DNA from 3 places in the Arthrobacter oryzae genome. Region 3 is predicted to be linked to each of the others. Evidence: riboswitches for the same ligand, from Rfam matches in the RefSeq annotation. Region 3 holds a riboswitch; each other region holds the start of a gene.
What was found. Region 3 has a riboswitch for thiamine pyrophosphate ahead of Q8Z05_RS20100 (bifunctional hydroxymethylpyrimidine kinase/phosphomethylpyrimidine kinase). Riboswitches for the same ligand answer to the same signal wherever they lie in the genome.
Positions count from the first base shown of each region.

Region 1: it holds a riboswitch for thiamine pyrophosphate, as region 3 does, so the genes downstream of both, thiO (glycine oxidase ThiO) here and Q8Z05_RS20100 (bifunctional hydroxymethylpyrimidine kinase/phosphomethylpyrimidine kinase) in region 3, are expected to answer to the same signal.
Region 2: it holds a riboswitch for thiamine pyrophosphate, as region 3 does, so the genes downstream of both, Q8Z05_RS06395 (ECF transporter S component) here and Q8Z05_RS20100 (bifunctional hydroxymethylpyrimidine kinase/phosphomethylpyrimidine kinase) in region 3, are expected to answer to the same signal.

Region 1 covers NZ_CP132204.1:172,835-176,032, forward strand. Annotated here, with positions in the region: gene thiO (glycine oxidase ThiO) at 1-1,162, opposite strand, end outside; TPP riboswitch at 1,149-1,268, opposite strand; gene thiE (thiamine phosphate synthase) at 1,295-2,014, shown strand; gene Q8Z05_RS00785 (ferritin-like fold-containing protein) at 2,015-2,689, opposite strand; gene Q8Z05_RS00790 (RNB domain-containing ribonuclease) at 2,731-3,198, shown strand, end outside.
Region 2 covers NZ_CP132204.1:1,378,083-1,381,280, forward strand. Annotated here, with positions in the region: gene Q8Z05_RS06390 (ABC transporter ATP-binding protein) at 1-1,185, opposite strand, end outside; gene Q8Z05_RS06395 (ECF transporter S component) at 1,202-1,834, opposite strand; TPP riboswitch at 1,907-2,049, opposite strand; gene Q8Z05_RS06400 (DUF4235 domain-containing protein) at 2,201-2,464, shown strand; gene mnhG (monovalent cation/H(+) antiporter subunit G) at 2,558-2,992, opposite strand; gene Q8Z05_RS06410 (monovalent cation/H+ antiporter complex subunit F) at 2,982-3,198, opposite strand, start outside.
Region 3 covers NZ_CP132204.1:4,365,193-4,368,390, reverse strand. Annotated here, with positions in the region: gene Q8Z05_RS20105 (ribonuclease E/G) at 1-1,500, shown strand, start outside; TPP riboswitch at 1,613-1,710, shown strand; gene Q8Z05_RS20100 (bifunctional hydroxymethylpyrimidine kinase/phosphomethylpyrimidine kinase) at 1,693-3,198, shown strand, end outside.

The sequences.
Region 1 (3,198 bases), 460 kb from region 3:
TGAGCAGGACGCCATGGCGGAAGAATCCGGTGGCAATGATGAGCCCCTGTACATCACCGCCGGTTCCGGCGTCCGCGACGCGCCCCAGCAGCGGCGCGTTGTCGGGTGTTCCCGGCCGGGCCCGGGCTGTGGCTTCCAGGAGTTCCAGTTCAGCGACGGCGGGTACCAGCACCTGCGCGTCACGGAGCAACTGGTAGACGCCGCCCGCTGACACGGCTGAGCCGGGCAGCCCTTCCGGCGCGGCCGGCCCGGCATGGTCGTTGCCGGCTCCTGCGAGGGCGTCTTCGCGCTGGGTGGCCCCGATCACCACCGTGCCATCCTGCCGGGGCACGATGTAGACGGGGACTCCGTGGACCATGCCGCGGACGGTGGATGTCAGCATCGGCTGCAGGTAGGCGGGGACACGCAGCCGCAGGATGTCGCCGTACACCGGGCGGAGCGGCAGCCGGAGGCCGGCCGGCAGTCCGCCGAGTGACGCTGCTTCCAGCCCGTTGGCGATGATGGTCTCCCCGGCATGCACGGTGCCTCCCCCGGCCAGGCCGACACCGGTGACCCGCCCGTCCTCCCAGAGCAGGCCGGCGGCCCGCTCACGCACGGCGCAGCCCGCCAGGGACTCCGCAAGCAGGGCCAGGAGCTTGCGGGGATCCACCTGGTGGTCGGCCGGGATGTCGAAGGCGCAGGAGATGCCCGGGCTCAGCAAGGGCTCGCGGGCACGCGCTTCCCTGACTGTCAGTGGTTCCACTGTGAGGCCGCTGGACCGCTGGACGCCGCGCAGGTCGGCGAGCGCCCGCCGGTCGGCGGCGTCGGCACCCACGGCGAGGGTCGACGTCGTGAGGTAACCGGTGTCCGGGCCGGCGCCGTCCCGGACACCGCCTTGCAGTCCGGCGGCGAAGGCCGGCCAGAGCCCTGAGGAGTGGAGCATGAGCTCCAGGAGCTCTTCCTCCTGGTAGTGCAGTTCGCTGACCGGGGCCAGCATGCCGGCGGCGGCCCAGCTCGCGCCCGTTCCGGGGGCGTCGTCGATGATCACCACGGACCTGCCCGACTCCCGGGCTTCCCAGGCGATGCCGTGGCCGATGATTCCGCCTCCGATCACGGCGACGTCGGCGCTGATGTCCGGGCGCGCGGCGGTGCAGCCTGCTGGAGGTTGCGGGGTCATTGTCATCCTTCCCTACGCCGGTACTAACCGGATCAGGTCAAGCGGTCGGCTCTGACGCCCTCTCAGCCCTGCAGCTTTGTGACAGCTGCAGCGGGCTCCCGCGGTACTCCACCAGTTTAGGGGAACTAGGCTGGTGCCATGACCGAGCAAGCCCTCCTCACCGATGCCCGCCTGTACCTCTGCACCGACGCCCGCACCGACCGTGGCGATTTCGGAGACTTCGTTGACGCCGCCTATGCCGGAGGCGTTGACATCATCCAGCTCCGGGACAAGAACCTGGAAGCGGCCGAAGAGCTCGAGCTGCTCGACGTGCTGGAAGCCGCGGCCCGCCGCCACGGCCGCCTCTGGTCGGTCAACGACCGCGCGGACATTGCCTCGCTCTCCGGCGCACCCGTGCTTCATGTCGGTCAGAAAGACCTCCCCCTGGCATCGGCCCGCAAGTTCCTCGGCAATGAAGCCGTCATCGGCCTCTCAACGCACAGTCCGGAACAGATCGATGCCGCCATCGCCGCATCACGCGGCCCCGGTGGCCTGGACTACTTCTGTGTCGGGCCGGTGTGGGCCACTCCCACCAAGCCGGGGAGGGCCGCCGTCGGCCTCGACCTGGTCCGCTATGCCGCGGCGGCCGCTGACGGCATAACCGCGTCCCAAACATCCGCTGCCGGCGCGGCGGCCGCTGGCGACGCCGGCACGGCGCAGCTGCCGTGGTTCGCCATCGGCGGCATTGACCTGGGCAACGTTGAGCAGGTGGTGGCTGCAGGCGCGCAGCGGATCGTGGTGGTCCGCGCCATCACCGAGGCCGATGATCCTGCCGCAGCAGCACGGTCGCTCCTGGCGGCCCTCGATGCCGGCTCCTGACTATCCGGCCAGGCCGAGCTCCGTCATCCGCCGTGAATGGTTCCCTGCCAGCCCGGCGATCAGCCCGCTGACCAGCTCGTTCGCCGCGGCAGTGTCCCCGCCGCCAATCAGGCGTCCCAGGAACGCATGCTCATGGCTGACCCGCTGCGCCTGCGTCAGTGCTTCGCCGAGCAGCCGCCTGGCCCATAGCGCAAGCCTGGAGGCGAGCCTGGGATCATCGGCCAGGGCGCCCCTGAGCAGTTCGCGGAGCACCTGGGTCGTCTCATCGGAGGCCTGGACCTGTTCGATGAGTTCCCGTGTGCCGGCGTCGACGTAGCGGGAGATGGCCCGGTAGAAGTCAGCGGAAACCGTATCGATGACATACGCCTTCATCAGTGATTCGAACCAGTCGCCCGGGCGCGTCCGCGAGTGGAAGAAGTCCACGGCTGCCTGGAACGGCAACATGGCGTCCTCCGCGTCGATCCCCATGTCCGCGAGGCGGGAGCTCACCAGCTCGTAGTGCTGGAACTCCACCACGGCAATCCTGCCGAGCACGGCCCGGTCATGGAGGGTGGGCGAATACCGCGCGTCTGCGGCGAACCGTTCGAAGGCCGACAGCTCGCCGTAGGCCATCATTCCGAACAGGTCTGCGACGAAGCGGTTGTAGTGAGCGGTGTCAGCCGGGGATAAGCTCATCGTCCAAGACTAATGGCGCAAATCGAGCTAATCTGACTTTCGTGTCACATCATCGCCTGACTCCCAGTGTCCACGAACAGACCAACCGGCTGGCCGAGGCCCTGAACGCGCTCCGTACGGAGCTGGAGCTACCCGGGCCGTTCCCTGAAGACGTCCTCGAGGATGCGCTGGCGGCCATTGCAGAGCACAAGATGCCGGACCTTGACCTGACTGCAGTGGAGTTTGTGACCATAGATCCCGCGTCCTCCACGGACCTGGACCAGGCCCTCTTCATCGAGAAGTCAGGGGACGGGTACAAGGTCTTCTACGCCATCGCCGATGTTCCTTCCTTCGTTTCACCGGGAGGGGCGCTCGACGCCGAGACACGTCGCCGGGGGCAGACGATCTACGCTCCGGACGGGCGGATTCCGCTCCACCCGGAAGTCATCAGCGAGCAGGCCGGCAGCCTGCTGGCCGGCCAGCTGTGCTCGGCCTTCGTGTGGGAGTTTGACCTGGACACGGCAGCCCGG
Region 2 (3,198 bases), 1.7 Mb from region 3:
CTGCTCCGCCTTCCACTTGTACGGATCAATGCCCGCGCCTTCGCTGAGGTCCACCGTCGCGGAGACCTTGCCTTCCACCGGCCGGAGCAGCCCGGCCAGGGTCAGCGCAAACGTGGACTTGCCGGAACCGTTGGGGCCGGTGATGGTCAGCGCCTGCCCGGTCCGGACCTGCGCCGTGATGCCGGACTGCACCGGGACGGGCGGGACGGCCTTGAAGCCCCTCCGGCGGGGACGTTCGCGGGAGACGGCCAGGTGCTCCGCTGCCAGCAGGAGGTTCCCGTTACCCGGCACTCCCCCCGAGGCCACGCCCGCGGGCGCCCCGGCATCACCGGGTGCTCCGCCCGCGGCACCGGACCGCGTCCGGGTCGCCGGGACGTACCCGGGCACCCAGACGCCGGCGGCGATGAGCAGGTCCCGCGCCTGTGCCAGGACCTGGTCCGGGGCGCCGTCCAGGAGCACTGCAGAATCCGTGGCGGATCCCGGCTGCAGCACCACGATCCGGTCCACGAGGTCTTTCCACACGCCGACGCGGTGTTCCACCACCACCATCGTTGCCCCGGTCTTATCCAGGCACCGGCCCACGGCGTCGCGGACTTCCAGCACTCCGGCCGGGTCAAGGTTGGCGGTGGGCTCGTCCAGGAGCAGCAGTCCCGGGCGCATGGCGAGGATGCCGGCGAGCGCAAGGCGCTGTTTCTGCCCGCCGGACAGGGCCGACGTCGGGTGGTCCAGCGGCAGGTGCGCCAGCCCGACGTCGTCGAGCGCCTCCCCGACGCGCGTCCAGATGTCCGCGCGGGGCACGGCAAGGTTCTCGGCGCCGAAGGCGACGTCGTCCCCCACCCGGGAGAGGACAACCTGCGTCTCCGGGTCCTGCTGCATCAGGCCGGCGGACCCTCGCCGGGCACGCGGCGGGGCGCCGTCGATCAGCAAGCTGCCGGTCTCGTCGGAGTCCTCGGCGTCCGGCGTGCCCCCGTGGTGGGCGCCGGCGTCGCTGTCTCCAAGCACGCCGGCGAGGGCGTGCAGCAGCGTGGATTTACCGGCGCCGGACGGACCGAGCAGCAGCACGCGTTCGCCCGGCCGGATGTCCAGGTCCAGGCCGCGGACGGCCGGCAGGGACCGGCCGGCGTGCCGCCAGCCCCAGCCGCGCGCCGTGACCGCTGCCGGGCGGACGTAGTCCGACGATGTCATGAGCAGTGTGCGTTCATCAGGAGAAGACGGGCTCCGTTGCTGCCTTGCGGGAGGCGAAGGAGCTGAGCACACCGGTCCTGGCCAAGCCGCGGGTGGCGATCCAGGACAGTGCACCGGCGATGACGGCTCCGGAGATGGCGGTGAAAATGATGTACGCCAGCTTGTCGCCGGCAGCGTAGGCGATGTTCCAGCCCCACGGAGCGAACGAGTCGTTCAGGCCACAGAAGAGGCCTGCAGCGGCACCGGCCAGCAGCGACACGGGCAGGTTGAACTTCTTGTACACGAACACCGCAAAGATGATCTCCGCACCGAGCCCCTGCACGAAGCCGGAGAACAGCACCGACGCACCGTACTGCGAGCCCATGATCAGTTCTCCCGTGGCGGCTACCGATTCACAGAACAGGGCGGCGCCCGGCTTGCGGATGATCAGCATGCCCAGGACGGCGGGAATCATCCAGCCGCCGGCAATGAGGCCGGTCAGCGGCGGGTACACGGCGTTCATGGCCGGCGAAACCGCGGCGGCCCCCTGGGACCAGGCCCAGAAAATGACGCCGCCGGCCACTGCGATCAACGCGGCAACCACAATGTCCACCACACGCCAGCTGCGCTTGCTGTGTGGCAGTGTCTGCTTTGCAGAAATATCAGTCATGTCTTCCTCCTGAGGTACAGGAGGGGAGAGTGGTTGCCGGCGGGGCCGCGGCTTCCGCCGCCTGCTGCCGGTCACTCTGAGAACTCGACTCCCTTGCGCCGGTACTAACCGGATCAGGTTCGAGGGTCTGCGGCTGTCCGCACTCTCAGCGCCCGCCTCCGGTTCCCTGGACTTTTCCAGTGATGCCCGACGGCGACGCTCCCCTGTCGTATCAATTCGCCCTTGTGGGCGTGCATAAGTTTACACCCGCGGGCCCGCCGAATCCCGGGGCCGGTGTCACAATCGGCGGTGATCCGGCGGGGCTGATGCGGTTAGGCTAGGGGAAGTCCTGTTTCCGCCGTCTCCCACCTGTAAGGGGTACTGGATATGAGTTTCTTCATCAAGCTGTTTGGGACCGGAGTAAGCCTGCTGGCCGGGTTCGCCGGCACCAAGGCCGTCGACGTTGTCTGGGAAAAGGTCACCGGCCGGAAGCCCCCGAAGGGCGACAAGGATGACGTCCCCACCACCCTGCGCACCGCCCTGACCTTCGCGCTGATTTCGGCGGCTGTCAGCGCCATCATCCAGGTCCTGGCCAACCGCGGCACCCAGCGTGCGATCACGCGCTTCGCCAAGAGCCAGGACATCGTCTAGGTCCCAACCCAACCCGAGTTTTTGTCCAGATAACGCGAGCTAACCGGCCTCCACGTCGCGTTATCTGGACAAAAACTCTTTGCAGAGTGATCCCTAGGCTGATCCGCGCTGGTGGTCGTCCCCGGACCGCTTGCCCGGGTCCTGCGGCTCGGCAGTTTTCTTGTCGGCGGCCTTCAGCACCACGGCTTCCAGCTCGTCCACCGTCAGGAGCTCCCTGTGCAGGTGCTTGGTGCGGTAGCCGGCCCTTCCCACCATGTGCGCGGACACCGGAACGGTGAGCACCTGGAAGATCCACGCCACGAACAGCACCGGCCACACCCACCAGGTCCGCAGCTGCAGGCCCACCGAGGCCAGCAGCAGGAAGAGCCCCAGCACCTGGGGCTTGGTGGCCGCGTGCATCCTGCTCATCAGGTCCGGGAAGCGCAGCAGGCCGATCGCCGCGCCGAGGGACATCACGGCGCCCACCACCATAAAAACAGCCGACACCGTGTCAATGATGGCGTCCACGGAAGATGGTTCAGGATTCATTGGGCTGCTCCCGCCGGTCGGCCACGAAGCGCGCCACGGTCACTGATCCGATGAACCCGATGATGGACAGCGCCACCAGCAGCATCAGGTTGTTCAGATGCCTGTTCACGGCCATGTCGATGCAGAGCGTGGCGCCGATGATGGCCAGCAGCACGTCCGAGGCCAGCACCCGGTCCAGCAGGGACGGGCCGATGGCGATCCGGACG
Region 3 (3,198 bases):
ACGTACGTGGCTCCGGACCTGGTGGGCCGGCTCGAAAAGTGGACCAAGGATACGGACATCTTCGCCGCCTGGCGGATCGATGAGCAGATCCACAAGGCACTGGACCGCAAGGTCTTCCTGCCCTCCGGCGGCTCCCTCGTGATCGACCGCACCGAAGCCATGACCGTGGTGGACGTCAACACCGGAAAGTTCACCGGCAGCGGCGGCAACCTCGAGGAAACCGTCACCAAGAACAACCTGGAAGCTGCCGAGGAAGTGGTGCGCCAGCTGCGCCTCCGCGACATCGGCGGCATCATCGTGATCGACTTCATCGACATGGTGCTGGAATCGAACCGCGACCTGGTGCTGCGCCGCATGGTGGAGTGCCTCGGCCGCGACCGGACCAAGCACCAGGTTGCCGAAGTGACCTCGCTGGGCCTGGTCCAGATGACCCGAAAGCGCATGGGCACCGGGCTGCTGGAAGTCTTCGGCGAGCAGTGCGAGGCCTGTGCCGGCCGCGGCATCGTCACCCACGACGAGCCTGTGGAGCACCGCCGCGCCAACACTGTTGCCGCCGAGCACCACGTGCAGCGGACCGAGATCCAGCAGCAGCAGCAGCCCCGGACGGAGCGCAAGAGCCGTCGCCGCGGCAAGGGTGGCCAGCCGGTTTCCGAGGCAGCTCCGTCGACGCCCGCTCCGGCGCATCACGAGCCCACAGAAGCCGAACGCCATGCAAAGGCTGAGGCCACCCGCGTGGCGCTGGCGAACATCGCCGCGGCCGCGCACGCAGCCCACCTGCACGACGCCGAAGCGGGCCATGCGGCCCCGGCCGCAGCAGCCGCGGCACAGGCAGTAGGCCAGGCACTGGCAGCCCAGGCATCCTCCGGCCAGGCACCCTCCGGGCAGGCCGGGACTCCGGCCAGGCCCGGATCCGCGCCGGCGCAGCCCGCTGCCACGCAGGCAGCTCCTGCCGCAGTACGCCCGTCCAAGGCATCGGAAACTGAGGTGGCTGCTGCTGGACGTCCCGCGGCGGTCCTGACCTTCGGCGGCGAAAAGGTGGCGTTGCCGTTCGTTGAGCATGGCGGAGAAGCGCCTTCCCCGGGAGCTTCCCTGACGCTTGACCGGCTGGCTGAAGCCTTCGCGCACCTTGGCGAGCCTGTAGTGGCTGAAACTCCGGCGGCACCTGCCGAACCGCAGGTTGCGGCTCAGCCTGCGGTTCAGGCACCTGCCCACGTGCCGGCCGCCCAGGCGCCGGCAGCGCGTGCGGCTGAAGCGGACTACACCGATCACACTGCGGTGCAGGGCCGGGCGCGCCGTCCCCGCCGCAACCGGAGCGCCAGCCGTGCCCAGGGCGCAGCGAACGAGACGTCCGTGGAACACCACGAGACTGCTCCGGTAGCTGCGTCAGGTCACACCCACGAAGCAAAGGCACCCGAGCCGGCCCAGAAGGACGCGCCTGCCAAGGCACCCGCCAACGAACCGATCATCCTCGGCGTAGGTGTACCGGCCTCCGAGCTCTGATCTCAGGGCAGGTTCCACGAACTGACATCGCGGGTGCGGTCCGAGGCAGGCGTAGCAATACGCCGGTTTCGGGCCGCACCCGCGAGTTCGTTGCGGGGAAACAGTAGGCTAGGGGACTGACACGGGGTGCCGCGCACAGGGCCGGCTGAGATCCACACCCGTTGAACCTGTCCGGTTAGCACCGGCGAAGGGATGTCTCCTTTGGCAATATCATTCCTGCCCACGCCTGCCTCCACGGCAACCCCCTCAGCGTCCGGCGGCGCCCTCCTTCGCCGTACACCGAGGGTGCTGGCCATCGCCGGCTCCGATCCGTCCGGCGGGGCCGGGATCCAGGCGGACCTCAAGAGCATTGCCGCCAACGGCGGATACGGCATGGCTGCCATCACCGCCTTGACGGCGCAAAACACCCGCGGCGTCCGTGCCGTCCACGTGCCCCCGGCCGAATTCCTGACCGCCCAGCTTGAGGCCATCAGCGATGACATCAGCATTGACGCCGTCAAGATCGGCATGCTGGGTGACTCTGCGGTGATTGCCGCCGTCCGCGGCTGGCTGCAGAAGGCCCGTCCCGCCGTCGTCGTTCTTGATCCCGTGATGGTCGCCACCAGCGGGGACCGGCTCCTGCAGGAGGCGGCCGAGGCGGAACTGCGTGAACTCCTGCCCCTTGCCGACCTTGTTACGCCGAACCTGGCCGAACTGGCGATGCTCCTCAACGAACCCCTCGCCGGCGACTGGGAAGCGGCACTGGCCCAGGGCAAGCGCCTCGCTGCCCAGGCGGGCACCACCGTCCTGGTCAAGGGCGGACATCTCGACGGCGGTTCCTGCCCCGACGCGCTCGTCAACACCGAAGGGCTGCTCGGCCAGGACGTTGTGGTAGTCCCCGGCGAGCGGATCACCACCAGGAACAGCCACGGCACGGGCTGTTCGCTGTCCTCGGCGATGGCAACTGCGCAGGCACGGCTGGGGGACTGGGAAGCATCGCTGCGGGAAGTGAAGCCGTGGCTGCAGGGAGCGCTCCGGGAAGCCGAAGCACTGGAAGTGGGAACAGGCAACGGCCCGGTCCACCATTTCCACCATCTCGCGCCCAAAGGCGCGGACGCGCCGGCCGAAGGGCAGTTCGCTGCGGTGCTCCGGCAGGACGCCAGGCCGGACCTGGACGACATCTATGGGCTGGACTTCATCCGTGCCCTGGCCGACGGCACCCTCACCGAGCAGCACTTTGCGTATTACCTTGCCCAGGACGCCATTTACCTGAACGGCTATTCCAGGGTGCTGTCCCGTGCCGCCGCCATAGCCCCCACTGAGGCCGAACAGCTTTTCTGGGCGCGCGCGGCCCAGCAATGCCTCGAAGTCGAGTCCGAACTGCACCGGACGTGGCTCAGCACCCGGAAGGTGGACGACGGCCTGGGGCCCGTGACCAAGTCCTACGTGGACCACCTCCTGGCTTCGTCAGTTTCCGGCAGCTACGGAGTGCTCGTAGCCGCCGTGCTTCCGTGCTTCTGGCTGTACGCCGAGGTAGGTGCCACGCTTCATGGACAGTTCCTGGCGGCCGGCTCGCCGGCCAGCCACCCTTACGCCGAGTGGCTCCGTACCTACGCGGACGAGGAGTTCGCCGCGGCCACCAGGGAGGCGGTCCGCATCGCTGACGCCGCGGCCCGGGCGGCGTCTGAGGCGGAACGGCAGGCCATGCGGACAGCCTTC